Regions from separate parts of the Cupriavidus sp. C3SS-1 genome, predicted to be linked through region 3. Evidence: predicted binding sites of a transcription regulator. Region 3 holds the regulator's gene; each other region holds the start of a gene.

Region 1 (10,319 bases), on a different replicon from region 3:
GCCGATCGGGATCATCAGCGAATTGGCCGCGCCGAACGTGGCCGACGAGATCGCCGTCTGCACCAGGTTCTGGCGCTCCAGCACGCGGAAGCGCCGCGTGACCTCGAGCGGGATGCGCGAGAACACGATGGCGATCAGCGCGCCGATGATCGAGGTATTGGCGGAGATGCCCAGCGACACGATCAGCTGCATGCCGATCATCGCGCCGAACACGGACAGCACGACGGAAACCAGCAGCAGGAGCGGCTCCATGAAGCGCGTTCTTGTCGCTGGTTGCGCCACCCCCGGCGCGTTCAGTTCTGTTTGCATAGGCGTCATGTCTACCGTTCCTCCCTAGTGTTGTCTCGTTTCGCGCGCCCCGCCAGTTCCGCTGGCCGCCCGCTGTGTGTTGTCAGCGCAGGAACCCTGTCACCGGCCCGATGGTGTCGCGTGCCGCCCGCAGCGCATCGAGCAGGCGCGGCAGGGCGTGTTCATCGAGCCGCTGCAGCGGCCCGGCAATCGCGAGCGAGCCGATCACGGCGCGCGTGTCGCGGCTATACAGGGGTACCGCCAGTCCGGCCACGGTCGCCGTAGATTCCTCGCAGGTGTAAGCCCAGCCTTCGGCACGGACCCGCACCAGGCGCGCTTCGAGTTCTGCCTCGGCCAGGCCAGCGCGTTGTGCCACGCGCTGGCGCAGTGCTTCCGGCTGGAAGGCCAGGATTGCCTTGGCATGGGCGCCCGCGTCGAGCGCGAAGCGCTGACCCACCTCGATCGAAAAGCGCAGCTGGTGCTGGCTCTGCGCGATGTCCGTGCACAAGCCTTCGTCACCGTCCAGCCACGACAGGAACACGGTCTCCCCGCTCTGGCGCGCCAGCGCTTCGAGCGCGGGCTGCACGACCTCGGCCGGCGAAAAGGTCTTGCGCATGACTTGCCCAAGTTCGAACCAGCGCAGACCCAGGCCATAGCGGCCCATGGCGTCCTGCACCAGGAAGCCGTTGGCGGCGAAGGTGGCGAGCACGCGATGGACCACGGCGTGATGCACGCGGCTTTCACGCGCCAGTTCGCGCACGCCCCAGCTTGGCTGGCGCGCATTGAAGTGAGTCAACAGCGCCAGTGCGCCGTCGAGGGTCTTGAGCATTTCGATTGCCTTGTGTCTCTTATATAGAGACAACGTCTCTGATACAGAGAAATGCTAGGCCTCGGTGACCCTCTGCAACAATCAGGGTTAACGCGCATACGACGGGATACGGTCGGGGCGCGAGACGTTGGCGTCTCATGCGAGGGAGGCGCTGGAGAGCGTCCTATACTTGGCACGGACCCTTCGCCAGGGAGGCGTGCATGCCTGCAGAAGACCCCGGATTCAGCGATGAAGCCGCCCGGATCGCGCAAAGGCGCCGGCAGCTTGGCCTCTCGGCGCGCCCCGGCGCGGACACGCGCAACTGGGCCATGGCGCTGTCCGGCGGTGGCATCCGCAGCGCGACGTTCTGTCTCGGCGCGCTCCAGGCTCTGGCCAGCACGCCGCTGAAACCAGCGGCGGAGCCTGACGACGCGCCGCCAGGGGCGGCGGTCCCGCCAGCCTCGATGCTGCCGCAGTTCGACTACCTGTCCACGGTCAGCGGCGGCGGCTTCCTCGGTGCCTTCTTCGCCAGCCTGTTCGTGCCGGGCCGCCTGCGGCGCGGCACGAACCCGGTACAAGCGGCGGCCGACGCGTACCACACGCTGCAGTGCGAGCCGCCCGGGCGCATCCGTACATCGGTGTCCTATGCAGCCGACCCGGGCCGCGGCGCCGTGGCGTGGCTGCGAGAAAACGGCCGCTACCTGTCGCCTACCGGCGCCGGAGACAACCTCTACGCCGCCGTGCTGGTCCTGCGCAACTGGCTGGCGATGCATTACGTGATCGGCAGCGCGCTGCTGCTCGTGCTGGCCTTGCTGGCGCTGGGCCAGTACATGGCCACGGGCATGTCGTACAGCCTCGGCCGCTACGAGATGGACTTGCTTCATGACGCGCGCCAGGCGTTCAACCAGGGCGAATGCATGGTCTGGTGGAGCACCTTGCTGTGGTTGCCGCTGGGCTCGGCGCTGCTGCTGGCCGTGCCGCCCGGGCTGGCCTACTGGATGGTGTATCCGCGTGCCAGCGACCCGCAGTCGGCGGCGCGCTTCCTGAGCCCCGGCCCGATCGTCGCGACGATCGTGGCCATCCTGCTGCTGCTGGCGGCGCGGTGGGTCGTGTGGCTCGGCCCGGGACTGGTGCTGGCCTGCATCCTGGCGGCGGCTGGCGCCCTGACGCTGCTGGCCGTGCTGTGCTGCCTGGCCCTGCTCGTGCCGGCGCCGCGCGCGGTATCGGACTATCGCGTGCGCGCCACGCGCGCCTTGCGCAGCGCGGTGGCGTTGACGCTGTGGCTGCTGGCGCTCGGCCTGGCCGATACCATCGCGCGCACGACCTTCCTCTATGCGTCCATGACGGCGTCGGCATGGCGCGCGGGCGTTCCCGCCGGCGTGTTGGCCGCGCTGGTCTGGCTGGTGCGCTACGCTGCTGGCCTGCGCGACGAAGGCAAGCGGGACAGTGCCGATACGCCGTGGCGCGCGCTGCAGGCGCACCTGCCCGTCTCGCTGATGGCCGGGGCACTGGCTGCGCTGCTGGCGCTGCTGGTGTACGTGCTGTGGTCGTGGCTGGTGCTGGTCGTGCGCTGGAACGGACGCGAGCCGGTGGACTGGCTCGTGTTCGGCAATGCCTATACAGGCCCGGTGCTCGTCGTACTGGTGCTGGTGGCGCTGTTGCTGGCGATGGTGGCAGGGCGCTTCACGGGCTTCCTGAACCTGTCGACGCTGCAGCCGTTCTATGCGGCGCGGCTCACGCGCGCCTACCTTGGCGCATCGAACGGCGAACGCTTCGTCCCGCATCCGGCGAACAGGCAGGGACGCGAGCGCTTCAGCGTGGCCGAGCCGGTGCCCGGCGACCAGCTCAGCCTGAACACCTACTACGATCCGCGCGTGCTGGCGCCGCTGCATCTGATCAACGTCACGCTGAACCAGACCGTCGATCCGGCCGAGCAACTGGTGCAGCGCGACCGCAAGGGCAAGCCGCTGTGCGTCGGCCCCGGCCCCAGCGTAGTCCAGCCGGGAACGGCGCAGGCTGACAGCTATGCGCGCTTTCTTGTCGACGGGCGTCCTTGTTGTCCGGATCTGTCGCATCCGGGAACGGCCCGGGTCGCCGATTCCCGCACCGTGGGCGACTGGATCGCGATCTCCGGCGCGACGCTGGCCACCGGCATCGGGCGGGCCACGACGCTCGGCACGTCGCTGCTGATGGGCTTGGCGAACCTGCGGCTCGGTACATGGTGGCCGTCTTACCTGCATGACGGTCCGCGCCACGCGGGCCGCGTGCCGGCCGCGCAGCGCCTGCCCGAGCGTGCCACGCACCCGGTGCTGGCGCGCTTCAGCGCGTTGTTCCGTACGCAGTATTGTCTCGCTTGCGAACTCGCCGCGCGCTTCCACGGCATGCATCGCGGCTGGCAGTACCTGTCTGACGGCGGTCACTTCGACAACACCGGCGTGTACGAATTGCTGCGCCCGGGACGCGATGTGTCACTGATCGTGCTGTGCGATGCCGGCGGCGATCCCGACTACCGCTTCGGCGACCTGGCCAACCTGATCCGGCTCGCGCGGATCGACCATGGCCTGGAAATCGTGGTGGATATCGAGGCTGCCACCACGCATCCGGTACTGAGCACGGTGTTCGGTACGCCGGAAGATTTTGGTGCGCAGGCCAATAGCGCGGCGGCGGGCAAATGCGCGGTGCTGCTCAATGTGTACCGCGCGGGTCCGGCTGCGGGGCGGCAAGATCCGGTCTGCCGCATCGTGCTGCTCAAGCCGCGCCTGGCGGACTGGGCGCCAGCCGATGTGCAGCAGTACGGCGCGGACCATCCGGCTTTTCCGCAGGAGGCCACCTCCGACCAGTTCTTCGACGAGGCGCAGTGGGAAAGCTATCGCGCGCTGGGCCACGCCATCGGCGCGCGCGTCTTTGGCGGCGCGGTGGGGCAGGCGCTACTGGCAGGCTGAATGCGGGAACCCGGCTTAGCGCACGAAGCCGATCACCTCCTCGAGCCGGCCGCTGGCATCGCGCAGGGCCTCCAGCAGGCGCGGCACCGCATCGTCGCCGAGCCGCTGCTGCGGGCCGGCAATGGCCACCGAGCCGATCACCGCGCTGTGGTCGCGCGACCACAGCGGCAGCGCCAGCCCTGCCACGCTCGCGGCGGCTTCCTCGCGGGTATGCGCCCAGCCGTGCTGGCGCACCTCGGCCAGCTGGGCTTCGATGGTGTCGCGGTCCAGCGTGGTGTGCGGCCCCATCTTTTCCATGCCCTGCCGGTAGACCTCGCCGCGGAACGCGTCGTCCTGGAACGCGAGCATGGCCTTGGCGTGCGCCCCGGCATAAAGCGGAAAGCGCTCGCCCAGTTCAATCGAGAAGCGCAACTGGTGCTGGCTCTGCACCAGGCCCACGCACAGGCCCTCATGGCCGTCAAGCCACGACAGGAAGACCGTCTCGCCACTTTGCGCGGCCAGCTTTTCCAGTACCGGGCGCACGATCTCGTCAGGCGAGAAGCTTTTGCGCACGACCTGGCCGAGCTCGAACAGGCGCAGGCCGAGCGAGTACTTGCCGGTGGCCGCGTCCTGCACCAGGAAGCCGTTGGCCGCGAAAGTAGCCAGCACGCGATGCACCACCGCGTAGTGCACGCCGCTGTGCTTGGCGAGTTCGCGCACGCCCCAGGTGGGCTGCCGCACGTTGAAGTGGGTCAGCAAGGCCAGCGCGCCGTCCAGTGTCTTGAGTGTCATACCGATTTCCTGCTTCGCATGGGGCAGCATGGTACGGGACAAGCGGCGCTGCGCTCAATCTTTACCCCACCCAACGCACTCCGATCGATGCCGGCGCCGATAACCACGCCACTGGTAAGGCCGCGTGGCGGCCGCCAGCACGATTGCCCGGGGCTTACTAAGATAGCGGACGCTTTCGATTCCCGCGCGCATCGGCCGGCACAGGCCCGCCGACGCGCCAAGGCAGCTTCCATGACGACCTCCATCCCGTATTCTGTTCTCGACCTGGCCCCCATTGCGCAGGGCAGCGATGCCGGCCAGGCCATGCGCAACGCGCTCGACCTGGCGCAGCACGCCGAGCGCCTGGGCTACCGCCGCTTCTGGCTGGCCGAACACCACAACATGCCAGGCATCGCCAGCGCCGCCACCGCCGTGCTTATCGGCTACGTGGCCAACGGCACGCGCACGATCCGCGTGGGCTCGGGCGGCGTCATGCTGCCCAATCATTCGCCGCTGGTGGTGGCCGAGCAGTTCGGCACGCTGGCCTCGCTGTTCCCCGGCCGCATCGACCTTGGCCTGGGTCGCGCGCCCGGCACCGACCAGGCGACGGCGCGCGCGCTGCGCCGGCAATTGTCGCAGGACACGGCCGACTCGTTCCCGCAGGATGTGGAAGAACTGCAGGCCTATTTCGATGACGTGCGCCCTGGGCAGCGCCTGCGCGCCGTGCCCGGCGCGGGCCTGAAGGTGCCGCTGTGGCTGCTTGGCTCCAGCCTGTTCAGCGCGCAGCTGTCGGCGGCGATGGGCCTGCCGTTCGCGTTTGCCTCGCATTTCGCGCCGGGCTTCATGCGCCAGGCCGTGGACCTGTACCGGCGGACGTTCCGGCCTTCCGCGCAGCTGGAGCGGCCCTACGTGATGCTCGGCCTCAATGTGTTCGCGGCGCAGACCGACGCCGAGGCCCGGCGCCTGTTCAGCTCGCTGCAGCAGCAGTTTCTGGCGCTGGTGCGCGGCACGCCGGGGCAGTTGCGCGCGCCCGTGGACGATATCGAGGCGCTGTGGAACGAGAGTGAGGCAGACCATATCCGCCGTTCGCTCGCGTGCTCGGTGGTGGGGAGTCCGGAAACCGTGCGCGCCGGCATGCAGCGCTTTGTCGATGACCTGCGCCCGGATGAACTGATGCTGACCGGCCAGATCTTCGACCACGCCGCGCGCCTGCGCTCGTTCGAGATTGCCGCCGACACGGCGCGTGCGCTGACGCCGGCGGCCTGAAGCGGGAATCGCCTTCGAAGGCCCGGCCGCGCAAGGGGCCGGGGCAGTCCTGTCCCCACCGTACTGGAATGCCGCCTGGCGCACATGGCTGCGGCGGCGATGATATCGGTTTGCACCGTCCCGACCGCGTCGGATACAGTAGGCAGCCAGTACAGAGTCGCGCCATGACGCGACCGGTTCGCCAGTCCGCCAATGTGCCCTCCGCGGCGCACGCCGCGGAGACGACAAGGAGACAGCGATGGACCTGCGGCAACGCGAGCACATCGAGACGGTAGTCCACGCCACCACCTACCTTCCGCCGCCAGCCCTGCCCGCGGACCGGCCCACGCACGATGCCGTGATCGAGAATTCGTGGCGGCGCTGCGTGCACCAGTACGGGCTGGACCCGTCGCGCATGCAGGAAGCCCGCATCGTGCCGCAGACGCGGCTGCGCGAACACCAGCAACGCATCGACGATTTCGCGCGCATTGCGCGCCATGGGCTGGAGAGCTTGTATGCGCAGGTCGCGGGCCTGGGCTACGTGGTGCTGCTGACCGATGCGCAGGGCGTGACCGTCGACTACATCGGCGATGCGCGCACCGATACCGACCTGCGCCATGCCGGCCTGTACCTGGGCGCGGAATGGAGCGAGTGCGGCGCGGGCACATGCGCCGTCGGCACGGCCTTGTTCACGGGCGAAGCCCTGACCGTGCACCAGGCCGATCATTTCGACGCCACCCACATTCCGCTGACCTGCACCGCCGCGCCGCTGTTCGATACGCACGGCAACCTGCACGCGATCCTGGACATCTCCGCGCTGACGTCCCCGAATGCAAAGGACAGCCAGGGGCTGGCGCTGCAGCTGGTGCGCATCTACGCGGCCCATATCGAGAACGCGAATTTCCTGCGCGCGCATCACCGCGACTGGATCCTCAAGCTGAACGTCGCCCCCGAGTTCGTCGACGTCAACCCGGAGTACCTGCTCGCACTCGATGACAGCGGCCGCATTGTCGGACACAACCACCGGGCGCGGCGGATGCTCGAAGGGGAACTGGCCACCGGCACGGTGCTGGGCCAGTCGTTCGAGACGCTGTTCAACGCGCGGCTCGAAGACCTCGGCCGCTATGTCTACTCGCGTCCGAGCGAGCAGCGCCTGGTGGCGCTGAACCGCAGCGGCGGCCTGCTGTACCTGAGCGTGATGCCGCCTGCCTTGCGCTGGCAGGCCAGTGGCGCGCAGGAGCGCCCAACGCCGCTGCCGGAGCCTCTGGCGGCGTTGTGCGGCGGCGACCCCGCGCTGCAGCAGCAACTGCAGCGCGCGGCGCGGCTCGTGGATTCCCCGATCAACCTGCTGATAAACGGCGAGACCGGCAGCGGCAAGGAGTACCTTGCCAAGGCGCTGCACCTGGCCAGCGCGCGCCGCGGGCAGCCGTTCGTGGCGGTGAACTGCGCCGCCATTCCGGAAACGCTGATCGAGAGCGAACTGTTCGGCCACCTGCCCAACAGCTTTTCCGGCGCCGGGCCGCGCGGCAAACGCGGGCTGATCCAGGAAGCGGACGGCGGCACGCTGTTCCTCGACGAGATCGGCGACATGCCGCGCGAGCTGCAGTCGCGGCTGCTGCGCGTGCTGGCCGAGGGCGAGGTGCTGCCGATCGGCGCGGCGCGTCCGGTGCCGGTCCGGCTGCGCGTGATTTCGGCGACCCATCACCGGCTGGAAGACCTGGTCGCGCAGGGGCGCTTCCGCGAGGACCTGTTCTACCGGCTCAACGGTGCCCGGTTCGCGCTGCCGCCATTGCGCGATCGCACCGACTTCGAATGGCTCGTGCAGAAGATGCTCGATGAAGGCGGCCAGCGCGGCATCACGCTGTCGCCGCAGGCGCGCGACCTGCTTTGCCACCACCGCTGGCCTGGCAACCTGCGCGAGCTGCGCAACGTGCTGGAGTACGCGCGCGCCGTCTGCGCCGGCGGGTATATCGATGCCCATGACCTGCCAGATGGCCTGGGCGCCCTGATGCCAGTGTCCGCCGTGCCGGTGCTGCCTCCGCAGCCGGAGGACGCGCCGGAACTGCCGCCCGAGGCCATGCTGCTGATGCAGTACCTGCGTGCGTCAGGCTGGAACCTGAGCGCTGTCGCGCGGCAGATCGGCGTGAGCCGCATGACGCTGTACCGCCGCATGGAGCGCTACGGCATCCAGTCTCCCAACCGCCGCGACGGCGACCCGCCCCAGCCATAACAGCCATAAAGCTGCCAACGATACAGCTGTCCAGCGCTGTACACCTGCCCTGTGACACCTGTCACGCCATGAACGCCGCCGGCACTGCCCGCGCGGCGGCCTGACCCGCGTTTCCTGCGGGTTATCCCGCAACTTTTCCGGTCCCCTGCGTGGCTACAGCGCGCCGTGCGTGCTGGCACAGCCATTGCAATCTGCCTGTCAGCACAACGACAGACAGGAGACAGGCCATGCAAGCACGGTCCGACGGTGCGCCGCTGGTAGGCATCATCGCCAACCCGGTGTCGGCGCGCGATATCCGCCGCGTGATTGCCAATGCCAACAGCCTGCAGTTGTCCGATCGCGTCAACATCGTGCTGCGGCTGCTGGCCGCGCTGTCGGCCTGCGGCATCGACCGCGTGATGATGATGCCGGATCGCGAAGGCCTGCGCGTCATGCTGGCCCGCCATCTGACCCGCCACCAGGGTCCGGACGCCGGGCTGCCGGCGGTCGAGTACATCGACATGCCGGTCACGGCGCGCGTCGACGATACGCTGAATGCGGCGCGCCACATGGCCGATGCCGGCGTGGCCGTCATCATCGTGCTCGGCGGCGACGGCACGCACCGTGCGGTGGTGCGCGAATGCGGCGGCGTGCCGGTCGCCGGCCTGTCCACCGGCACCAACAATGCGTATCCGGAAATGCGCGAGCCGACTATCACGGGGCTGGCGGCGGCTTTGTATGCGACGGGCCGGGTGCCGGCCTCGCTGGCGCTGGCATCGAACAAGCGGCTCGATATCGTGATCCGCGATGCCGACGGCGGCTTCCGGCGCGATATCGCGCTCGTCGACGCGGTCATTGCCCATGAACACTTCATCGGCGCGCGGGCGCTGTGGAAAGCCGACACGCTGGCTGCCGTGTACGTAGCCTTCGCCGATCCGCAGGCCATTGGCCTGTCCGCCATCGCCGGGCTGCTGGAGCCGTTGGGCCGGCGCGAGCCGGGTGGCCTCGCGATCGAGCTGGCCGCGCGGGGGCAAGGCGAGTTCGAGCTGCGCGCGCCAATTGCCCCGGGCCTGCTGTGCCCGGTTGACGTGGCGGGCTGGCAGTACCTGGAGCATGCCCGCCCGCATCGCGTGCGCCAGCGCTCCGGCATCGTCGCGCTCGACGGCGAGCGCGAACTGTCCTTCGGCCCCTGCGACGAAGTCAGCATCACCCTGCACGAGCACGCGTTCCGCAGCATCGACGTGGCCGCGTGCATGCGCTATGCCGCGCGCGAGCGGCTGATGCGCAGCGTATCTGTCACGCAATCAGCAAGCACGTATTGAGGCAGCCGTACCACCACAACTTCAACCCAAGGAGACAACCATGAGCGCCAGTGCCATGCAAGCCGGCCCCAGCGGGCTCGACAAGGAGACCCTGCTGACGGTGTATCGCAAGATGCGCACCATCCGCGATTTCGAGGAACGCCTGCACGTGGACTTCGGCCGCGGCGACATTCCGGGCTTCGTGCACCTTTACGCAGGCGAGGAAGCCGCCGGTGTCGGCATCCTGCACCACCTGCATGACGGCGACCGCATCGCCAGCACGCACCGTGGCCACGGCCACTGCATTGCCAAGGGCGTCGACCCCGTAGCGATGATGAAGGAGATCTACGGCAAGAAGGGCGGCTCGTGCAACGGCAAGGGCGGCTCCATGCATATCGCCGATCTGTCCAAGGGCATGATGGGCGCCAACGGCATCCTGGGCGCGGGCGCGCCGCTGATCTGCGGCGCCGCGCTGGCCGCAAAGTTCCGTGGCAAGGGCGAGGTCGGCATTACCTTCTGCGGCGACGGCGCCTCGAACCAGGGCACCTTCCTTGAGAGCCTGAACCTGGCCGCCGTGTGGAATCTGCCGGTGATCTTCGTGATCGAGAACAACGGCTATGCGGAGTCGACCTCGCGCGACTACGGCACCGCGGTGGACAGCTATGTGGATCGCGCGGCCGGCTTCGGCATTCCCGGCGTGACGGTGGACGGTACCGATTTCTTCGCCGTCCATGAGGCCGCCGGCGAAGTCATCCGTCGTGCGCGCGAAGGCGGCG
Region 2 (10,319 bases), 810 kb from region 3:
CGCCGTCGGCGAGATGCCGATTTCGCGCAGCTTCTGCACCGAGTGCTGGGTCGGCTTGGTCTTGAGCTCGCCGGCGCTGGCGATAAACGGCACCAGCGTCAGGTGCACGAACGCGCAGCGGTTGCGGCCCATGCGCAGGCTCATCTGGCGCGCGGCTTCCAGGAACGGCAGCGATTCGATGTCACCCACGGTACCGCCGATCTCCACCAGCGCCACGTCGGCCTTGCCGTCGTGCGAGGCCGCGGCGCCGCGCTCGATGAAGGCCTGGATCTCGTTGGTGATATGCGGGATCACCTGCACGGTCTTGCCCAGGTATTCGCCGCGGCGCTCCTTGCGGATCACCGATTCGTAGATCTGGCCCGTGGTGAAGTTGTTCGACTTGCGCATCTTGGCCGAGACGAAGCGCTCGTAGTGGCCGAGATCGAGGTCGGTTTCCGCACCGTCTTCCGTGACAAACACCTCGCCATGCTGGAAGGGGCTCATCGTGCCGGGATCGACGTTGATGTAGGGATCTAGCTTGAGGAGGGTGACTTTGAGGCCGCGCGACTCGAGAATGGCCGCGAGCGAAGCAGCAGCGATGCCCTTGCCGAGAGAAGAGACGACGCCACCGGTGACGAAGACGAATTTGGTCATAAACCGAGCTTGCCGGGGAAATTGGGATTATACATGAGACCCCGTTCCCCGCAGGCCCGGAAATTGTGACACCAGCGGGCCGGCAGCGCCTCTGCGGCGCATGCGCCGCTTCCGGTTCAGCGGCCTTCGCGCCGCATCCCGGCGATCAGTTCGCGGATCAGTTGCGCCGTTTCCCGGGGGCGCTCCATCGGGTAAAGATGGCCGCCCTCGATGAAGCGCAGATTCTCGCCAACCAGTTTTCGGGTAGCGGAAAGCCCGCATTGCCGCACCTCGCGCGAACGCGTGCCGGCCACGAATCCGACCGGCACCGGCGCGCCGCCCGCCACCCTGCGGCCCAGGCTGGTCGGCAGCGTGCGGTAGATCCAGTATTCCACCTCGCGGTTGAAGCGCAGTTGCCGCTCGTCGTCCTTGCCGGTGGGCTCGGTCCCATGCACCGCATAGTCACGCAGCATGTCCTGGTCCCAGATCGCGAAATTGGGCTTGGCGCGGAAATGCTCCCACACCGCCTCCGTATCCGGCCAGTGCGTGCGCCGGTTCCTGGTCACCGCGGCCGGGCCCGGCTTCTCGTCCATGCCCAGCAATTGCGCCGTCCTCAACAGCGATGCGCGCCAGCCCGCGATGATCGGCGAATCGAGCATCACCACGCCACGCACCCATTCGGGGCGGCGCAGCGCGGCCATCAGCGACAGGAAGCCGCCCAGCGAATGCCCGACCAGCCACACCGGCTCGCGGTACTGGCGCTGCAGCGAATCGAGCAGCTCGTCGACCAGGTGCGGCCAGCCGCGCGTCACCGGGAACTCCGGACGGTGGCCGTAGCGCTCCACGGCGCGGAATTCGAAATCCCCTTCCAGCTCGGCGAACAGCTTCCGGTACGTCGGCACCGGAAAGCCGTTGGCATGGGAAAAATGAATGATCTCGCGCATCGTCTGCCCCGCTCAGTCCTGCGTGCGCGAACGTTCTCGCGTGGCGCGCACGGGTTGCCCCCAAAGGTCCGCCTCGCCCGTGCGCGCAAGCGGGAATTCGGCCTTGCGCTCGGCATCCCATTCGGGGTCGCTGATCTCGCCGAACACCTGGCGCAGGCGCTGTCCCCAGGTGTCGCGGATCATACGGAAATACGCGTTGCGCTCGTCGATGTTGACGAAGTGCGTAACCCGCAGCGTATCGGCTTCGTACACCAGCAAATCAAGCGGCAGGCCAACCGAGATATTCGATTTCAGCGTCGAATCCATCGAAATCAGCGCGCACTTGGCGGCCTCGCCAAGCGGCAGCGACGGGTGCACCACGCGGTCGATAATCGGCTTGCCGTACTTGGCTTCACCGATCTGGAAATAGCAGTTCTCGGGCATCGCCTCGACGAAATTGCCGGCCGCGTAGACATTGAACAGCCGCACGCGCTCGCCGCCGATCTGGCCGCCAAAGATCAGGCTGACGTTGAAATCGATGCCGGCATCGCGCAACGCATGGGCATCGCGCTTATGCACCTGGCGCACGGCATCGCCGACGATGGACGCGGCCTCGAACATATCCCGCGCTGTCCACAGCGAGCGCTTCTCGTCGCGCGCCTCGGCCAGGCACTGGCGCACCGACTGGCTGATGGCCAGGTTGCCGGCAGTCAGCAGCACCATCACGCGGTCGCCGGGCTCTTCGAACACCGTCATCTTGCGGGCGGTGGATATCGCATCGACACCGGCATTAGTGCGCGAATCGGAAAGAAACACCAGGCCGGCGTCGAGCTGCATGGCAACACAATAAGTCATGGTCTTGTCGGGTTCTCACAGAACCGTGCGGGGTTGCAGCGGGAATTCTAGCGTCCGGCGCACACCCTGCGGGCCGGTCCCGGCGGATTGGAGACAGTGCTCGAATTTGGGGCGCACCGGCCGGCACGGCCTCGAGGCGGCCTCGAATCGGTGCGGCGGGCTGCGGGCCCTTCAGTCCGTCAGCGGCGTGATGGCAATATTCACCTGCAGGGTCTCGCCGCCGCCGCCCTCGAGAATGCCACGGACCGGTGCCGCAGACTGGTAGTCACGTCCGACCGCAAGCCGCACGTGCCGGTGATCCGTCACACAACGGTGCGTCACATCGATGCTGCACCACAGGTCCTGCCCCGCATCCAGGCAGACATCCGCCCAGGCGTGGCTGGCCAGTTCCGTGGCCGCCGGATCGTAGAAGTATCCGCTCACATAGCGCGCGGGAATGTTGAACGCGCGGCACGCGGCCACCATCACCTGCGCCTGGTCCTGGCAAACCCCGCTGCCAAGATGGAACGCCTCGGCCGCCGAGGTGCCAACGTGCGTGGTATTTGCCGCATAACGCACGTGATCGGCGATGCCGCCGGCGAGCGCCAGCAGCGCCGGCACCTCGTGTCCGGATGCAAGGAACGGCGCGGCGAATGCCTGCATCTCGGGCGGGGCGGCGGTCAGCGGCGTGCCGCCGACGAAGTACAGCGGCGAGACCCGCGCCTCGCCCGCGGCGGGCCCGTCGCGGAAGGCATGATGCCCGTCACGCCCTCCTTCATCGTGCGCAGTTTTGACCTCTACTTCACCGATCGCCGTGATGGCGATGGTATCGGCCGGGCCCTTGACGGTGAAGTGATGGACGATATTGCCGAAGCCATCGCGCGCTTGGGAAAGGTTGCCAGGTGCCTGCAGTTCCCAGCCCTGCACGGCCTGCAGCGGCCCCGAACGCGGCGCGAGCCGCAATTCGTGCACGCTGCGCCGCACCGGTTCCGCGTAGTGATAGACGGTCTGGTGATGAATCTTGTATTTCACGGTGTTCGGAAGGCCGCCGCGACGACTGCTGCACATGGGTGCTCTCCGCGGCATCCATCCGTTACTTGGCACTAGGCACTAAGCCGCCAGCGGCACCAGGAAATCACGGCTGATGCCGTTGCCGAGGTCGCCGATGCGCTCCAGGAAGCTGGTCAGGAAAGCGTGCAGCCCGACAGCAAAAATGTCGTCGATGCGGGCATATTTCAGGTCGGCATGGAGTTTACCAGCCTGGCGCTCGGTCTCTCCCGATTGCTGGTTGCAGACCACCGCAAGGATGGCCACCACCTCATCCATGCTCGACACCAGCGAACGCGGCATGTCCGGGCGCAGGATCAGCAGCTCGGCCACGCGCTGCGGCGTGATCACCGCGCGGTAGACCTTGCGGTAGACCTCGAAGCCCGACACCGAGCGCAGCACCGCGGCCCAGTGGTAGAAATCGTTCTGCTCGCGGTTGGGATCGGTGTCGTCGGAGCCCGACGCCTGGAACTTCACGTCGAGGATCCGCGCGGTGTTGTCGGCGCGCTCCAGGAACGTGCCGAGCCGCATGAAGTGGAAGGCGTCATCCTTCAGCATGGTGCCGAACTGCACCCCGCGCGCCAGGTGCGAGCGGAACTTGACCCACTCGAAGAAGCGCGACGGGTCTTCCTGCAACTCGCCGTCCGCGATGATGCGCTGCACATCGAGCCAGGTGGTGTTGACCGTTTCCCAGACCTCGGTCGTGAGCGAGCCGCGTACCGCGCGCGCGTTCTCGCGCGCCGCGCGCAGGCAGCTCATGATCGACGACGGATTGGTCATGTCGCGCACCATGAAGTCGATCACGTCGTCGCGCGTCAGCAGTCCGTACTTGTGGTCGAAAGCACGGGTCAGCTCCGAGATGTCGAGCATGGCCCACCAGCCCTGCTCCGCCACTTCCGCGGATTGCGGCAGCAGCGAGGTCTGGTAGTTGACGTCCAGCATGCGCGCGGTGTTCTCCGCGCGTTCGGTATAGCGGGCCATCCAGAAGAGATGGTCGGCGGTGCGGCTCAGCATGGGATTCTCCTCGCAATGCGGTCGTGGCGGCCTGGCGTCGTTGTGGCGGAGGGCTCAGCGCTCCAGCACCCAGGTGTCCTTGGTGCCCCCGCCCTGCGAGGAATTCACCACCAGCGATCCTTCGCGCAGCGCGACGCGCGTGAGCCCGCCCGGCACCATGCGCACCTCGCGCCCCGACAGCACGAACGGACGCAGGTCGATATGGCGCGGCGCGATACCCGCCTCGACATAGGTCGGGCACGTCGACAACGCCAGGGTCGGCTGGGCGATGTACTGCTCGGGCCGCGACTTCACCACCTCGCGGAAGGTATCGATCTCCGCGCGCGTGGCCGCAGGTCCCACCAGCATGCCGTAGCCGCCGGCGCCATGGGTTTCCTTGACCACCAGCTCCGCCATGTTGTCGAGCACGTACTGCAGATCGTCCGGGCGCCGGCACATATAGGTCGGCACATTGTTGAGGATGGCCTCCTCGCCAAGGTAGAAGCGGATCATGTCGGGCACGTACGGGTAGATTGATTTGTCGTCCGCCACACCGGTGCCGATGGCATTGCAGATGGTCACGTTGCCCGCGCGGTAGACCGACAGCAGCCCCGCCGCGCCGAGCGAGGAATCGTGCCGGAACACCAGCGGATCGAGGAAATCGTCATCCACGCGGCGGTAGATCACGTCGATGCGCTGCGGCCCCTGCGTGGTGCGCATGTAGAGATGGTCGTCCTCGACGAAGAGGTCGCTGCCTTCCACCAGTTCGACGCCCATCTGCTGCGCCAGGAAAGCGTGTTCGAAGTAAGCCGAGTTGTACATGCCCGGTGTCAGCACCACCACGGTGGGGTCAGCGATGGCCTGCGGCGAAACCCCGCGCAGCATGTCGAGCAGCAGGTCGGGATAGTGGGCCACCGGCGCGACGCGGTTGCGGGCGAACAGGTCCGGGAACAAGCGCATCATCATCTTGCGGTTTTCGAGCATGTACGACACGCCCGACGGTACGCGCAGGTTGTCCTCCAGCACGTAGAACTCGCCCTCGCCGGCCCGCACGACGTCGATGCCGGCCACATGCGCGTAGACGTCGTGCGGCACGTCCAGGCCCAGCATCTCGGGGCGGTACTGCGCGTTGTTGTAGATCTGGTCCGGCGGGATCACGCCGGCGCGAATGATGTCCTGCCCGTGATAAATGTCGTGGATGAAGCGGTTCAGCGCCGCCACACGCTGGCGCAGGCCCTTGTCCAGGATGGCCCATTCGCTGGCCGGGAAGATGCGCGGGATCACGTCGAACGGAATGGTCCGCTCGGTGCCGCTGTTGGATTCATCCTTGTCGCCGTAGACCGCGAAGGTAATGCCCACGCGCCGGAAGATCAGGTCCGCCTCGGCGCGCTTGTTGGCCATGGTGTTCTCGGACTGTCGCGCCAGCCAGTCCGAGAATTGCCTGTAGTGCGGCCGTACCAGGCCACCCGGCAGGGCCTGCCCCGCCTGGATGACGGTATTCCGCTCGTCATCCCGCCAATCCAGCATCTCGTCAAAAAAGCGCGCCGCCATGATGGCCCTTCCCTCCGTGAAATCGGGGGGCGTCCTGGTCGCCTGGCCTGCCGGTCTCCCACCGGAATCGCCGCCCCTTGTTTTTTGGCTCTACAGACTGTCGAGTGACTGGCCCTTTCAGCATACTTGTGCCAGCGAAAGCCGCAAGTCCCCGCGATGGCGCGGCACGGAAACGGGTGAAGCAAGATGCCTGCCAGGGGTACTGCAGACGCGCGCGCAGAAGTGGGTCAGCGCGCGGCGGTGGCGCGGTGGCGTTCGCCGTCGTCGAGGATGGCCTGCACCAGCGCCTGCGGCGTTTGCCGGATATCGAGCACAAGCGCGCCCTGGGGTTCTTCCAGCGTATCGAGTTGGCTCTGCAGCAGTGCCGGGTTGAAGAAGTGGTCCGTGCGCGCGGACAGGCGCGAGCCGATCACCGACGCGTCGCCTTTCATGTAGACGAAGGTCACGCCGCCGTCCGGCGGCGTCAGCCGGTCGCGATACACCTGGCGCAGCGCGGAGCAGGTGAACACGTGGGTCCGGCCCTCGGCCCGCGCGGCATCGATGGCCGCGCGCATGGCCGCCAGCCATGGCCAGCGGTCCTCGTCGGTAAGCGGAATGCCCGCGTGCATCTTGGCCTTGTTGGCGGCGCTGTGGAATTCGTCCGCGTCATGGAACGCGCAGCCCAGGCGTTGCGCCAGCATTTCGCCAACCGTGGATTTGCCGCTGCCGGAAACGCCCATCAGGATATAGATCATGTCTGCTCCATCGATCATGGTGTCGGATGGTTTGCCCCACCCTTGTCGGTAGCCTGGCGCCGGCAGGCGGCGCACAGGTGCCCGGCTGGCGGCTGGCACCGGCCGGGAGGAATCGAGTCAATCGGATGAAACGGGCCTTGGCCCGGCTATTGTGCGACGGAATGCGCTGCCGTGGCAGTTCCGGGCGCCGCGGCCGCCGGCATGGCGTCGGCCTCGGAGAGGTCGAGTGCGCTGCCGCCCTCTTCCGCCATGCGCGCGTGACGCCGGAACAGGCCGAACAGGCCGCGGCCCATGCTGAACCGGGCGAAATCATCGGCCGGCGCCGGCACGACGGGGCGCGCCGCGAACTCGGCCGGATCACCGAGCCAGGCAAGCGTGCCGGCAACGGCGTCCATGCGCACCAGGTCGCCATCGCGCACGCGCGCCAGCGGTCCGCCGGCCAGCGCCTCGGGGCCCATGTGGATCACCGCGGGGACCTTGCCGGAGGCGCCGGACATGCGGCCATCCGTCACCAGCGCCACGCGGTGCCCCGCATCCTGCAGCGCACCAAGCACGGGCGTCAGGCGATGCAGTTCCGGCATGCCGTTGGCATTGGGTCCCTGGAAACGCACCACCGCCACCAAGTCGCGGTTCAACTCGCCCGCTTCGAAGGCCGCTTGCAGGGCCTCCTGCGAATCGAACACGCGCGCCGGCGCCTCGACCACGCGGTGTTCGGGCGCCACGGCGGATACCTTGATCACGCCGCGGCCCAGGTTGCCCTGCATCAGGCGCAGGCCACCCTCGTCGGAGAACGGCTCGGCCGCCGTGGCGAGCACCTGTGCGTCGCCGCTGGTACTGGCGCCATCGCGCCACTGCAGGACGCCGTCGACCAGCACGGGCTCCTGCGTGTAGCGTGCCAGGCCAGGGCCGGCCACAGTCTGCACGTCCTCGTGCACCAGTCCGGCCTCCAGCAACTGGCGAATCACGTAGCCCACGCCGCCCGCGGCGTGGAAGTGGTTCACGTCCGCCGAGCCGTTCGGATAGACGCGCGCCAGCAGCGGCGTGATGCGGGACAGGCGGTCAAAGTCATCCCAGTCGATCAGCACACCCGCCGCGCGCGCCATGGCCACGAGATGGATGGTGTGGTTGGTGGAACCGCCGGTGGCCAGCAGGCCGACCATGGCGTTGACGATGGCGCGCTCGTCGACGATGCGCGCCATCGGCAGATACGCGCTGCCCCGCGCCGACAGCGCCAGCGCGCGCTGCGCCGCCGCCGCGGTCAGCGCGTCCCGCAGGCCGCTGTCCGGGTGGACGAAGGCTGCGCCGGGCAGGTGCAGGCCCATGATTTCCATCAGGAACTGGTTGCTGTTGGCGGTGCCGTAGAAGGTGCAGGTGCCGGCGCTGTGATAGGCCTCGCACTCGGCTTCGAGCAGCGCTTCGCGGCCGACCTGGCCGGTGGCGTAGAGCTGGCGCACGCGAGCCTTCTCCTTGTTCGGCAGGCCGCTTGCCATCGGCCCGGCCGGCACGAATACGACCGGCAGGTGGCCGAACTGCAGCGCCCCCATCACCAGGCCCGGGACGATCTTGTCGCAAACGCCCAGCATCACGGCGGCGTCGAACGTGTTGTGCGACAGCGCCACCGCCGTGCTCATGGCAATGGCATCGCGCGAAAACAGCGACAGCTCCATGCCGGGGTTGCCCTGCGTGATGCCGTCGCACATCGCCGGCACGCCGCCGGCCACCTGCGCCACGGCGCCAGCCGCGCGTGCCGCTTCACGGATCACGCCGGGATAGCGCTCGTATGGCTGGTGCGCCGACAGCATGTCGTTGTATGCCGTCACGATGCCCAGGTTGGCCGCATGTTCGACGCGCAGCTTGAGCTTGTCGTGCGCCGGCAGCGCGGCAAAGCCGTGGGCCAGGTTGGCGCACGACATGCCGCGCAGTGGACCCAGTTCCGCCTGCGCACGCTCGCAGCGCGCAAGGTAGGCCTGCCGGCTGGCGCGGCTGCGCTCGGCGATGCGCCGGGTCACGGCAAGGATTTCGGCATGGACGGCGTGGGGCATGGGTGGACGTTCCTGTGGGCCTGTAGATTTTCTACATTATAGCTATACAAAAATCACGCAAGCAGCCTCCTTGAGATCACAAACGTCATGAAATCCATGGAATACGGGAAATCCCTAGCGCAATTTCACGGCAACCCCTCGGCTCCGCAAAGCCACAGCACTGTAGAATATCTACATTCAGATCCTGCCAGCCACGCTCCGCCACCGTCATGCGCGACCGAATCCTTGCCGTCTACGACACGCTCCGCCCGTCCGAACGCCGCCTGGCCGACTATGTCGCCCGCCACGGCGCCAGCGTGATCCGGCTTTCCATGCCGGAGCTGGCCGAGCGCGCCGGCGTGTCGCAACCCACCATCGCGCGCTTTTGCGCGGCGCTGGGCTATGACGGATTCCGTGAATTCAAGCTGCAGTTCGCGCAAAATGTGGGCGGGGGCACGCCTTTCGTCCATCAGGACGTGAAGCCGGACGACGGCCCCGCCGACATTGCCGGCAAAGTATTCGACCGCACCATTGCCACGCTCATGAGCGTTCGCAATGCGCTGTCGGCGGACCAGGTCGAGCACGGCATCCGCCTGCTTGCCACCGCGCGCCGCATCGAGTTCTATGGCTGCGGCAACTCGGGCATCGTCGCGCTCGACATCCAGCACAAGTTCTTCCGCCTGGGCATGCCCACCACGGCTTACTCCGATCCGCACGTATTCAGCATGTCAGCCGCGCTGCTCGGGCCGGGCGATGTGGCCGTGCTGGTCTCGAACAGTGGCCGCACGTGGGACATGCTGACTGCCGCCACGCTGGCCCGTTCCAGCGGCGCAAGCGTGCTGGCCCTGACGCATAGCGGCTCGCCGCTGGCCAAGCTGGCCGACGTCTGCGTGTTTTCCGACGTGGAAGAGGACAGCGAGGTCTATACGCCCATGACGTCGCGCATTTGCCACCTCGTGCTCGGTGACGTGCTTGCGGCCGGCGTGGCACTGGAACGCGCCGATACTGTCGCGGCCGGACTGCAGCGTGCCAAGGCCCATCTGCGTGAGCGCCGCATCGGCGGCGCGGGACCCGCCCGCGCGCCACAGGAAGCGGATGCGCCATCGCCACCGGCCAGCCGCAAGACAGCCGCGCGGTCCCGCTCTCGCACCGCCCACTGACATACCCAGGCTATCGCGGCGCCTCCGGGGCGTCGCGCCAGTAGCGACGCTCCACCTGGCGGAACGCGGCCAGCGTATAGCCTTCGCCATGCGTGTCCATGGTGACCGCGCCGGTTTCGTCCGTGCGGTAGCGCTGGATGCCCGCATCGCCATAACGCGCCCACACCTCGCCACGTGGATGCTGATAGCGATTGCGATAGCCAAGCTGGAACACCGCCGCATCGGGCCTGACCGCCGCCAGCCACGCCGGACCCGACGATGTGCCGCTGCCGTGGTGCGGCACTACCAGGACATCGGCACGCAGCAACTCCGCGGGCAGCCGCTCGGCTAGCTCGCGTTCTTCTGCGCGTCCGATATCACCGGTCAGCAACAGGCTGCTGCGGCCATTGCCCACCCTCAGCACGCAGCTGCGCGCATTGCTGCCGATCGCCGCATCGCGCGACT
Region 3 (10,319 bases):
TGGTCCTGGAAGCCGACAACGCCAGCTACGACGACGTCAAGCAGATCTACACGCTGACCGGCAACGTGGTCCTGACCAAGGGCACCATGGTGCTGAAGTCGGATGCGGCCGAGATCCGCACCGACCCCCAGGGCTACCAGTACGCGGTGGCCACGGCCAAGGGCGGCAAGCAGGCCTATATCCGCCAGAAGCGTGAAGGCGTGGACGAGTACATGGACGGCTGGGGCGACCGCATCGAATACGACGGCAAGCAGGAACTGTCCAAGCTGATCGGCCACGCGCGCATGGCGCGGCTGCAGGGCGCCAAGCTGGTCGACGAGATCCGCGGCGCGGTCCTGACCTATGACAGCCGCAACGAGTTCTACACCGCCGCCGGCGGCGGCGACAACACGTCGGCCGGCAATCCGTCGGGACGCGTGCGCGCCGTGCTCTCGCCGCGCCAGGAGGCCAGCGGTGCGGCCGCCAGCCCGCCCCTCGACTTGAAGTCGGCACCCGCGCCGTCCAGCAAGCCCTGAATCACGCGCCCGAACGCATCACCGCCACCATGACCGATACCGCAATGCTCGCCCCCACGCCCGCTTCCGCCGCTCCCGACGCCCGTGCCGACAGCAGCACGATGGTCGTGCGCCACCTGAAGAAGCGCTACGGGTCTCGCACGGTGGTGAAGGACGTGTCGCTCGAGGTGAAGAGCGGCGAGGTGGTGGGCCTGCTCGGCCCCAATGGCGCGGGCAAGACCACGTCGTTCTACATGATCGTGGGCCTCGTCGCGCTGGACGAGGGCGATATCGTGCTCGACGGCCAGCACATAAGCGGCCTGGCCATCCACGAGCGCGCGCGCATGGGCCTGTCCTACCTGCCGCAGGAAGCGTCGGTGTTCCGCAAGCTCAATGTGGAAGAGAACATCCGCGCGGTGCTGGAGCTGCAGCTGGTCAACGGCAAGCCGCTGCCGAAGGCCGAGATCGACAGCCGCCTCGATACGCTGCTGGACGACCTGCAGATCGCCCACCTGCGCAACAACCCCGCGCTGTCGCTGTCGGGCGGCGAGCGCCGCCGCGTGGAAATCGCCCGCGCGCTGGCGTCCTCGCCGCGCTTCATCCTGCTTGATGAACCGTTCGCCGGCGTGGATCCGATCGCCGTCGGCGAAATCCAGCGCATCGTCAGCTTCCTGAAGGCACGCAACATCGGCGTGCTGATCACCGACCACAACGTGCGCGAGACGCTTGGCATCTGCGACCACGCGTACATCATCAGCGAAGGCACCGTACTCGCATCGGGCCAGCCCGACGAAATCATCGCCAACGAGTCGGTGCGCCGCGTCTACCTGGGCGAGAACTTCCGCATGTGAAGCCGGGGGCGGCAGGTGGGCTTGGCAGAGACGATCAGGCAGCATCAGCGATAGCAATTTCCGTTCCAACATCGGTTGGATGCGCATAGAATAGGTCGCATGAAACCGTCGCTACAGCTCCGTCTCTCCCAACATCTGGCACTCACGCCGCAACTGCAGCAGTCGATCCGGCTGCTGCAACTTTCTACGCTTGAGCTGCAGCAGGAAGTCGAGCAGGCCTTGACGGAAAACCCGCTGCTGGAGCGCGAAAACGACTGGATCGACAGCCCGCTGCGCGTGGCGGCCGATGGCTCGGTCAACCTGCAGAGCGCACCCGCGCCCGCACCGGCCGAACCGCAGGGCAACAGCGACGCGAACCCCAGCAGCCCGGGCAGCGAGGATGAGAGCTATAGCGACAGCGGTAGCGAGGATTACGGCAGCGACTGGAGCCTGGACGATTTCGCGCGGCGCCCGCAGGGCGAGGACGACGAGAAGACGCCCATGCAGCTGCGCGACGCCGAACCCACCTTGCGCGAACACCTGATGGAGCAGCTCGCGCCGCTGAAGATCTCGACTCGCGACAAGGGCCTGGCGATCTTCCTGATCGAATCGCTCGACGACGATGGCTACCTGAGCGCGTCGCTCGACGAGATCTGCTCTGAGTTGCCCGAGGAACTCGAATTCGAGGTCGACGAACTGCAGGCGATCCTCACGCTGCTGCAAAGCTTCGACCCGCCCGGCGTGGGCGCGCGCAATGCGGCCGAATGCCTGAGCCTGCAGCTGCGCCGGCTGCAGCATCCGCAGCGCGAACTGGCGCTCTCGATCGTCAACCATCACCTCGAACTGCTTGCCGTACGCGATTACACGCGCCTGAAAAAAGCACTGCAGGTGGATGAAGCGGCGCTCAAGGCCGCGCATGAACTGATCCGCTCGCTCGCGCCCTACCCAGGCCACGCATACAGCCGCCCCGAAGCGGACTTCGTGGTGCCTGACGTATTCGTGCGCAAAAGCGGCGGCGGCTGGATCGCGCAGCTCAATCCGGATGTGATGCCGCGCCTGCGCATCAACGACATGTACGCGCAGATCCTGCGCGGCGCCAAGGGTGAATCCGGTGCCGCGGGGCTGCAGCAAAAGCTGCAGGAAGCGCGCTGGCTGATCAAGAATATCCAGCAAAGGTTCGACACGATCCTGCGAGTTTCGCAGGCGATTGTCGAGCGTCAGAAGAACTTCTTCACGCACGGGGAAATCGCGATGCGCCCCTTGGTTTTGCGGGAGATTGCCGATACACTGGGATTACACGAGTCAACCATATCCCGGGTGACGACCAATAAATACATGGCAACGCCGATGGGTACTTTCGAACTGAAGTACTTTTTTGGCAGCCACGTTTCCACCGAAACCGGTGGGGCGGCTTCTTCAACGGCGATCCGCGCCTTGATCAAGCAACTTATAGGAGCCGAAGACCCGAGGAGTCCTCTTTCCGACAGCCGAATTGCCGAATTGCTGGGTGAACAAGGCTTCGTTGTCGCGCGCCGTACCGTCGCCAAGTATCGCGAAGCCCTGAAGATCCCTGCTGTCAATCTCCGCAAGACTTTGTAGCCGAGTTGCACCGCCTGCCTGGTGCAGCTCTTTCAGAAGGAGAAGCGCTATGAACTTCAAGATCAGTGGACACCACCTGGACATCACGCCTCCGCTGCGTGAGTACGTGGAAACGAAGCTGGAGCGTATCGTCAGGCATTTCGATCAAGTCATTGGCGTCAGCGTGCTACTCTCAGTCGACAATCACAAGGAAAAGGACAGGCGTCAGTACGCGGAAATCAATTTGCACCTTCGGGGCAAGGACATTTTTGTGGAAGCCCATCACGAAGACCTGTATGCGGCCATCGACGCACTCGTCGACAAGCTGGACCGCCAGGTGATTCGCTACAAGGATCGCGTGCAAGGCCACGACCGTGAAGCGGTCAAGTACCAGATGGCCGAGGCTCAACTACAGCAGCAATAATCAAGCCTGCCAGTCGCAAGGCTGGGCACTGAAAACAGGACTGATAAAGCAAGCCGCGCCATGTAGCGCGGCTTTTTTGCATCTGTAGCCCTGGCCTTGCGCGTGTCCTGGACACAAGTGTTCGCAACTGGCGCAGCACGGTGTATGCTCTCCAAGACATAGCGCGTAGCGACTCCGGCGCGAGCACCGTACCCAGGTGTGGCGGCGCCAGCACGGACCAGGCCATACAGGGCGCTGCATTGCACAAGAACAGGGGAGACGCTGCTCTATAATGGCCGAACGCTTGGTAAGCCATGGCGTGGCCGCAACCCGGCCCCACTTCGTTTCCGGGCTGAGCAGTCCGATCTGCCTGCTAACTGAAATCCTCGCATCGCCCATGAATCGTTTGGCCAAACTGCTGCCACCCGGCAACATCAATCTCGACGTCAGCGTCACCAGCAAGAAGCGTGTATTCGAGCAAGCCGGGCTCCTATTCGAGAACAACCATGGCGTGGCGCGGGCGACCGTGACCGACAACCTGTTCGCGCGCGAGTCCCTGGGTTCGACCGGTCTGGGCGCGGGCGTGGCCATTCCGCACGGGCGCATCAAGGGGCTGAAGCAACCGCTGGCTGCCTTCATGCGGCTGGCCGAGCCGATCCCGTTCGAATCGCCGGATGGCAAGCCCGTCTCGCTGCTGATCTTCCTGCTGGTGCCGGAACAGGCTACGCAGCAGCATCTCGAGATTCTTTCCGAAATCGCCCAATTGCTGTCGGATCGCGACATGCGCGAAGGCCTGGCAACCCTGGCCACGCCGGACGCGGTCCATGAACTTCTGACGCAGTGGCATCCCTGACCCCTCCCCTGGGCTGGCAACAGACCGGACAATCGTAAAGTCCGGCACAGTCCCCCCCGCCCCGAAAGTCATCACGCATGGAACTCACCGGCGTCACCTCCCAGTCGATCTTCGACGACAACGCAGCCGACATCAAACTCTCGTGGGTGGCTGGCCTGGAGGGTGCGGATCGCGCCTTCGACGTGGAGTTTGCCCGCGAGGCCACCTCGGCCGCGGACCTGGTCGGCCACCTGAACCTGATCCACCCGAACCGGATCCAGGTGCTCGGCAAGCCCGAAATCACCTATTACCAGCGCCTCGACGACGAGACCCGCAAGCGCCAGATGGGCGAGCTGATCCTGCTCGAGCCGCCGTTCCTGGTCGTGGCCGACGGCATGGAGCCGCCGCCGGACCTGGAACTGCGCTGCACGCGCTCGTCCACGCCGCTGTTCACCACGCCGGTTTCCTCGGCGGCGGTCATCGACCACCTGCGGCTGTACCTGTCGCGAATCTCCGCGCCGCGCGTGACCATGCACGGCGTGTTCCTCGACATCCTCGGCATGGGCGTGCTGGTCATGGGCGAGTCTGGCCTGGGCAAGAGCGAACTCGGCCTGGAGCTGATCTCGCGCGGCCACGGCCTGGTGGCCGACGACGCGGTGGATTTCGTGCGCCTGGGACCGGATTTCATTGAAGGCCGCTGTCCGCCGCTGCTGCAGAACCTGCTCGAAGTACGTGGCCTGGGCCTGCTCGACATCAAGACCATCTTCGGCGAGACCGCCGTGCGGCGGAAGATGAAGATGAAGCTGGTGGTCCAGTTGGTGCGCCGCAATGATGGCGAGTTCGAACGGCTGCCGCTCGATTCACAGTACCTCGACGTACTGGGCTTGCCGATCCATATGGTCAAGATCCAGGTGGCGGCCGGCCGAAACCTCGCCGTGCTGGTCGAGGCCGCCGTGCGCAACACCATCCTGCGCCTGCGCGGCATCGATACGCTGCGCGATTTCATGGATCGCCAGCGCGCCGCGATGCAGGCCGATGCGGTCTCGCGCGGGCAAGGCCGCCTGCTCTGAGCGGGCATCGCGACACGTTTTCAATTGCTTACATCGGCGTTGACAAATAAGTCAACGCGGTGGGGATATCTTCCGTTTTGTGCTGTAATGGGCATCGAGCCCAGTCCGGAGCCGCAGCGTTCACTGTGAGGGTGGCGAAAAGCGGCCATGAAGTTTTCCACAGCCAGGAGAGCAAGCATGAAGAAACTGATCGCGATGTGTGTGTTGGTAACGCCGCTGCTGGCCACCGGCGCAATGGCACAGCCCGCCACCCAAACCACGCCTGCAGCGCCCGCCATGCCGGCCGCGCCGGGCCCCGGAGACAAGGCCGTACCGGCATCCGCCGCCAAGGCGCCCACCGCGCAGCAGCAGAAGATGAAGGACTGCAACGATCAGGCCGCCGGCAAGAAAGGCGACGATCGCAAGGCCTTCATGAAGCAGTGCCTCTCGGCCAAGGGCGTGCAGCCGACCAAGACCCAGCAGGAAAAGATGTCGGCCTGCAGCAAGGAAGGCAAGGGCAAGAAGGGCGACGAATACAAGTCCTTCATGAAGGAATGCCTGTCGAAGTAATCGGCTGCCGATCCGGACAAAATGGCGAACCGCGCGGTTCGCCATTTTTGTCAGCGCGGCCCCTGTCATGACGTGGCCACTTCCGGATGCTATGCTTCCGATGCTATGCGCATCATCCTCATCACCGGCATCTCCGGCTCCGGCAAATCCGTCGCACTGAACGTGCTTGAAGATGCAGGCTACTACTGCGTCGATAACCTGCCGGCCCAATTCATCCCCGACCTGGCCCGCTATCTTGCGGCCGAGGGCTATACGCACCTCGGCGTCGCCACCGATATCCGCAGCCGCGAATCGCTGGACCACCTGCCCGACACGGTTCGCCAACTGGCGGAGACCCATCAGGTCGAGGTCGTGTTCCTCACGGCCAGTACCGACGCACTGGTGCAGCGCTATTCGGAAACGCGTCGCCGCCATCCGCTGTCGATTCTGACCAACGGCGCGCCCCGCTCCGAGGAAGAACGGGCGGCGTTCAATGACCGCGGGCTGATGGAAGCCATCGAGATGGAGCGCGAACTGCTCAGCCCCCTGGCCGAGTCCGCGCACCGCATCGACACCAGCAACGTGCGCACCAATACGCTGCGCAGCTGGATCAAGGAACTGATCCGCGAGGACAGCCAGCGTCTGACGCTGCTGTTCGAGTCGTTCGGCTTCAAGCACGGCGTGCCCAGCGACGCCGACATGGTCTTCGACGTGCGCTCGCTGCCCAACCCTTACTACGACCTGGCGCTGCGCCCGCTGACCGGCCGCGATGCCCCGGTGATCGACTTCCTCCAGGCCCAGCCGATGGTGCTGGCCATGGCCGAAGACATCCGCGCCTATGTCGAAAAGTGGCTGCCGAGCTTCATTGCGGATAACCGCAGCTATCTGACCGTCGCCATCGGCTGTACCGGCGGACAGCACCGTTCGGTCTATATTGCGGAAAGGCTCGCCAACTATTTCCGCGCGCATGGTAATGTGCTGGTGAGACACCGGGAACTCGCGCCGGCGGCATAGCGGCCTGCGTGCGTGGTTTTCCCGTGTCGCCAGGTACGTCAAGCCTGGCAGCATGGCGGTCGCCGCGCCCGATCCGGCGGCCGGTTTCCCCGATCCAGTGGAACACCAGCCATCGCATGTCCTCGACAGACCTTCTCCGCCACACCGCCCCCGTCGACGCGACGCCGCCGACGCTGGACAACCTGCCACTCTTTCCGCTGCACACGGTGCTGTTCCCGGATGGCCGCCTGCCGCTGCGCGTATTCGAGAAGCGCTATGTGGACATGGTGCGCAATTGCCTGCGCGACGCGTCGCCGTTCGGCGTATGCCTGATCGCCAGTGGCGAGGAAGTCGCGCGCTCGGGCAAGCCAACCGTGCCGGAATCGATCGGTTGCCTGGCCGAGATCATCGATTGCAATATGGAGCAGCTTGGCGTGCTGCTGATCGAAACGCGCGGACGGCAGCGCTTCCGCGTGCTCGAGCACCATAAGCGCGACGACGGCCTGATCGTGGCCAGCGCCGAGCTGCTGCCCGCGGACATCATCGACTGCAAGCTGGAACTGCTGGGCGAATGCCTGACGGTGCTGCGCCGGATCGTCACGCGGCTGCATGCCGAGCAGCCCGATCGCATGCCGGTTGCCGAGCCCTACCTGTGGGACGACCCAAGCTGGGTCACCAACCGCCTGTGCGAACTGCTGCCGGTGCCGCTCAAGGCCAAGCAGATGCTGATGGAACTGCCCGACGCGGGCATGCGCATCGAGATCGTGCACCGCTACATGCGGCAGCACCACATGGTGTAGCCAGTCCCGTTCGCCGAGCGCGACTCAGAACAGGCCGCCGCGGGCCTGCAGTTCGAGCAGCTTGCGCACCGGTGCCGGCGTGCCGAGCGCGTCGAGATCATCGAGCGAAAGCCATCTCTGGGCCGGCCCCGAATCGGTTTTACGCAGCGACAGCGCGGCCATGTCGACCCGGATCGCTCGGATCTGCAGCCGGAAATGCGTAAAGACATGGACCAGTTCGCCCGCCAGCGCCGCGCGCGCGGGTTGTCCGAAGGCGCGCGCATAGCCCAGCGCATCGTCCTCCGCGAGTTCCGCATCGAACGGCACCGTTGCCACGGGCATTTCGGGGAGGCTCCACAGGCCGCCCCAGACACCGCTGTCCGGGCGAAGCTGCAGCAGCACGTCGCGGCCATGGCGCACCATGACCATCACGGTACTGCGCTCCGGTATCGCCGCGCGCGGCTTGGGTGTTGGCAACGTCCCGGTCAGGCCATCGCGGCGCGCCACGCAGTCCGCCGACAGCGGGCAAGCCGCGGCATCGGCCAGGCATGCCGGCTTGCCGCGCGAACAGACGGTTGCGCCCAGGTCCATCAGGCCTTGCGTGTAGGCCACCATATCGTCCGCCTGGCACGGCCCGGCCGCGGGCAACGCGGCCTCTGCCAGTTCCCACATGCGTTTTTCGATGGCGCGCTCGCCCGGATGGCCGTGAATGCCGAAGACGCGCGCAAAGACGCGCTTGACGTTGCCGTCGAGGATCGGCGATCGCACGCCCGCGCTGAAGGCCGCCACCGCCGCCGCGGTGGAGCGGCCAATGCCGGGCAGCGTGGCCAGCACGGCGGGATCGGTTGGAAACCGGCCACCATGCTCGCTGACGACCTGCATGGCGCAACGGTGCAGGTTGCGCGCGCGCGAGTAGTAGCCCAGCCCTGCCCACAGCGCCATCACCTGGTCCGCAGGCGCGGCGGCCAGCGCCTGCACGGTCGGAAGCTCCGCGATAAAGCGCTGGAAGTAGTCGATGACCGCGCTCACCTGCGTCTGCTGCAGCATGATCTCCGACAGCCAGATCCGGTACGGGTCGCGCGTGTTCTGCCACGGCAGGTCGTGCCGGCCGTGCACGCGCTGCCAGTCGACCACGCGCGCGCCGAAGTCGGCGGGGACATGGATGTCGGACTGCAACGCGGCATTGGCGTTGACGGTGGCGGACGAGACAGCCGGGGCGGACTTGCGGGGCATCGGGACAATCAGGCGCATGAATCGCACGGCAGGCAAACGGGCCGCGCAATAGAAAAAGCGCCGCTCGAAGGCGGCGCCACATGATATACCGCCCGGCCCGGGATCAGGCGACGGCGAGCTGCGCGCCCTTTGTGTCAGTCCCGCCCGGACGGATGATGCGCTGGATATGTGCCTCGATGCGCCCGCTGCGTTCGTCCAGGCCGTTGAGCACTTCTTCCAGGTCGGCGATCCGGCTTTCCAGCGTGTCGGTGGCCTCGTGGATGCGTTCGATCGAATCGACACGGCGGCGCAGCTGCTTCTGATGCTCGCGTACCTGCGCTTCCAGCGGCGTCATCACGGACTTGAGCCAGACTTCGATATCACGGTTCAGGTCACGGAAATTCTCCAGCACGCGGCTGGCCATGGTGTCGAACGCGCCCTGCACCAGGTTTGGCCTCGAGCGCGTCAGCATGCTGACCGCGCCGAAGTGCGACTGCACGAGCTGCAGGATCTCGCCGAGTTCGGCGACATAGCGCGAGGTCACGAACTGCATCGGCGCCGGCAGCGTGAAGCCATGCTCGGCATTGAAGCGCCGGTACATGCTGTCGATGAGCTGGTGCAGCTGGCCGATCTTGTTATCCGCGTCGGTGATCAGCGTGGTCAGCCGCGCGAACAGCGCGTCCATGTCTTCGCGCAGGCCGCGCGAGAAGAAGCGTTCCTTCATCTGCTCGCGCGCGTCGCGCATGGTGCGGCGCACGTCGCGCAGTTGCAGGCTCTTGATGATGTCCGCGCTGTGGCGGCCAAACACCAGCCGCAACGCCTGGAACTTGCTGATGCTCTGCTCGAACTCTTCCTTCTCGCTCTGCACGCGCATCAGCATGTGCTTGACCATCGCGTGGTTCTTGCCACGCAGGCCGCGCAGTTCGAACAGCTGTTCGACGATGTCGCGTCGGCGGCTCTGCAGCAGTTGCTGCGCGCCGCGCGCCATGTCCTGCACCGAGCGATGGACCTGGTCGGCGACGATCTCGCGCCGGCGCGGAATCAGCTGGTCGGACAGCACGTGCTCGAAATTCGGCAGGCCGCTGCGTGCCAGCAGCGTCTGGTCATGCGTGACCTTGGCCACCAGGCCCTTCTGCGCCGACACCGGATAGACGCGCCCCTGCTCGATGCCGAGCACCTGCGCCGTCGAGGTGACCTGGCCCGAGATCTCCTTCGCGATCTCGCCCTGCGACTTCAGCGGGTCCCACAAGCCGTCGATCTTGTTGAGTACGGCCAGGCAGCCGCGGCGATGGCCGGCGCCCACGTGCCCGCGCCAGAGTTCCAGGTCGCTCTTGGTCACGCCGGCGTCCGCGGCCAGCACGAACACCACCACGTGTGCATCCGGGATCAGGCGCAGCGTCAGCTCAGGCTCGGTGCCGATCGCGTTCAGTCCCGGCGTATCGAGGATCACCAGCCCCTGGCGCAGCAGCGGATGCGGGAAATTGATGACCGCGTGGCGCCAGCGCGAGATCTCGACCATGCCTTCGGCATCCACCGCATAGGCGGCGTCCGGGTCTTCCTCGTGGTACAGGCCCAGCGCTTCGGCCTGGGCCGGCGGCAC

Evidence for each region. Region 3 encodes sigma-54, which starts transcription at its own class of promoters, with help from an activator protein. Its sites were predicted from a motif close to TGGCANGNAANCTGCTTT; they were not measured.
Region 1: a site for sigma-54 is predicted at 8,437-8,454, ahead of ACIGJC_RS27375 (ATP-NAD kinase family protein). Genes of this name have one in related genera too.
Region 2: a site for sigma-54 is predicted at 6,139-6,156, ahead of ACIGJC_RS05605 (circularly permuted type 2 ATP-grasp protein). Genes of this name have one in related genera too.

Annotation. Positions count from the first base shown of each region.
Region 1 is NZ_CP172700.1:2,464,396-2,474,714, reverse strand. Features, by position in the region: gene ACIGJC_RS27405 (OPT/YSL family transporter) at 1-318, opposite strand, end outside; gene ACIGJC_RS27400 (IclR family transcriptional regulator) at 392-1,117, opposite strand; gene ACIGJC_RS27395 (hypothetical protein) at 1,318-4,038, shown strand; gene ACIGJC_RS27390 (IclR family transcriptional regulator) at 4,054-4,809, opposite strand; gene ACIGJC_RS27385 (LLM class flavin-dependent oxidoreductase) at 5,041-6,054, shown strand; gene ACIGJC_RS27380 (sigma-54-dependent Fis family transcriptional regulator) at 6,293-8,263, shown strand; gene ACIGJC_RS27375 (ATP-NAD kinase family protein) at 8,491-9,564, shown strand; gene ACIGJC_RS27370 (thiamine pyrophosphate-dependent dehydrogenase E1 component subunit alpha) at 9,605-10,319, shown strand, end outside.
Region 2 is NZ_CP172699.1:1,199,729-1,210,047, reverse strand. Features, by position in the region: gene ACIGJC_RS05630 (CTP synthase) at 1-633, opposite strand, end outside; gene ACIGJC_RS05625 (alpha/beta fold hydrolase) at 750-1,556, opposite strand; gene ACIGJC_RS05620 (proteasome-type protease) at 1,569-2,390, opposite strand; gene ACIGJC_RS05615 (transglutaminase family protein) at 2,562-3,401, opposite strand; gene ACIGJC_RS05610 (alpha-E domain-containing protein) at 3,480-4,430, opposite strand; gene ACIGJC_RS05605 (circularly permuted type 2 ATP-grasp protein) at 4,485-5,960, opposite strand; gene ACIGJC_RS05600 (gluconokinase) at 6,188-6,694, opposite strand; gene edd (phosphogluconate dehydratase) at 6,841-8,736, opposite strand; gene ACIGJC_RS05590 (MurR/RpiR family transcriptional regulator) at 8,946-9,875, shown strand; gene ACIGJC_RS05585 (DNA internalization-related competence protein ComEC/Rec2) at 9,886-10,319, opposite strand, start outside.
Region 3 is NZ_CP172699.1:389,394-399,712, reverse strand. Features, by position in the region: gene lptA (lipopolysaccharide transport periplasmic protein LptA) at 1-515, shown strand, start outside; gene lptB (LPS export ABC transporter ATP-binding protein) at 545-1,345, shown strand; gene ACIGJC_RS01895 (RNA polymerase factor sigma-54) at 1,445-2,923, shown strand; gene hpf (ribosome hibernation-promoting factor, HPF/YfiA family) at 2,973-3,326, shown strand; gene ACIGJC_RS01885 (PTS sugar transporter subunit IIA) at 3,703-4,158, shown strand; gene hprK (HPr(Ser) kinase/phosphatase) at 4,236-5,207, shown strand; gene ACIGJC_RS01875 (PsiF family protein) at 5,385-5,756, shown strand; gene rapZ (RNase adapter RapZ) at 5,862-6,749, shown strand; gene ACIGJC_RS01865 (LON peptidase substrate-binding domain-containing protein) at 6,866-7,528, shown strand; gene mutY (A/G-specific adenine glycosylase) at 7,553-8,740, opposite strand; gene ACIGJC_RS01855 (dynamin family protein) at 8,844-10,319, opposite strand, start outside.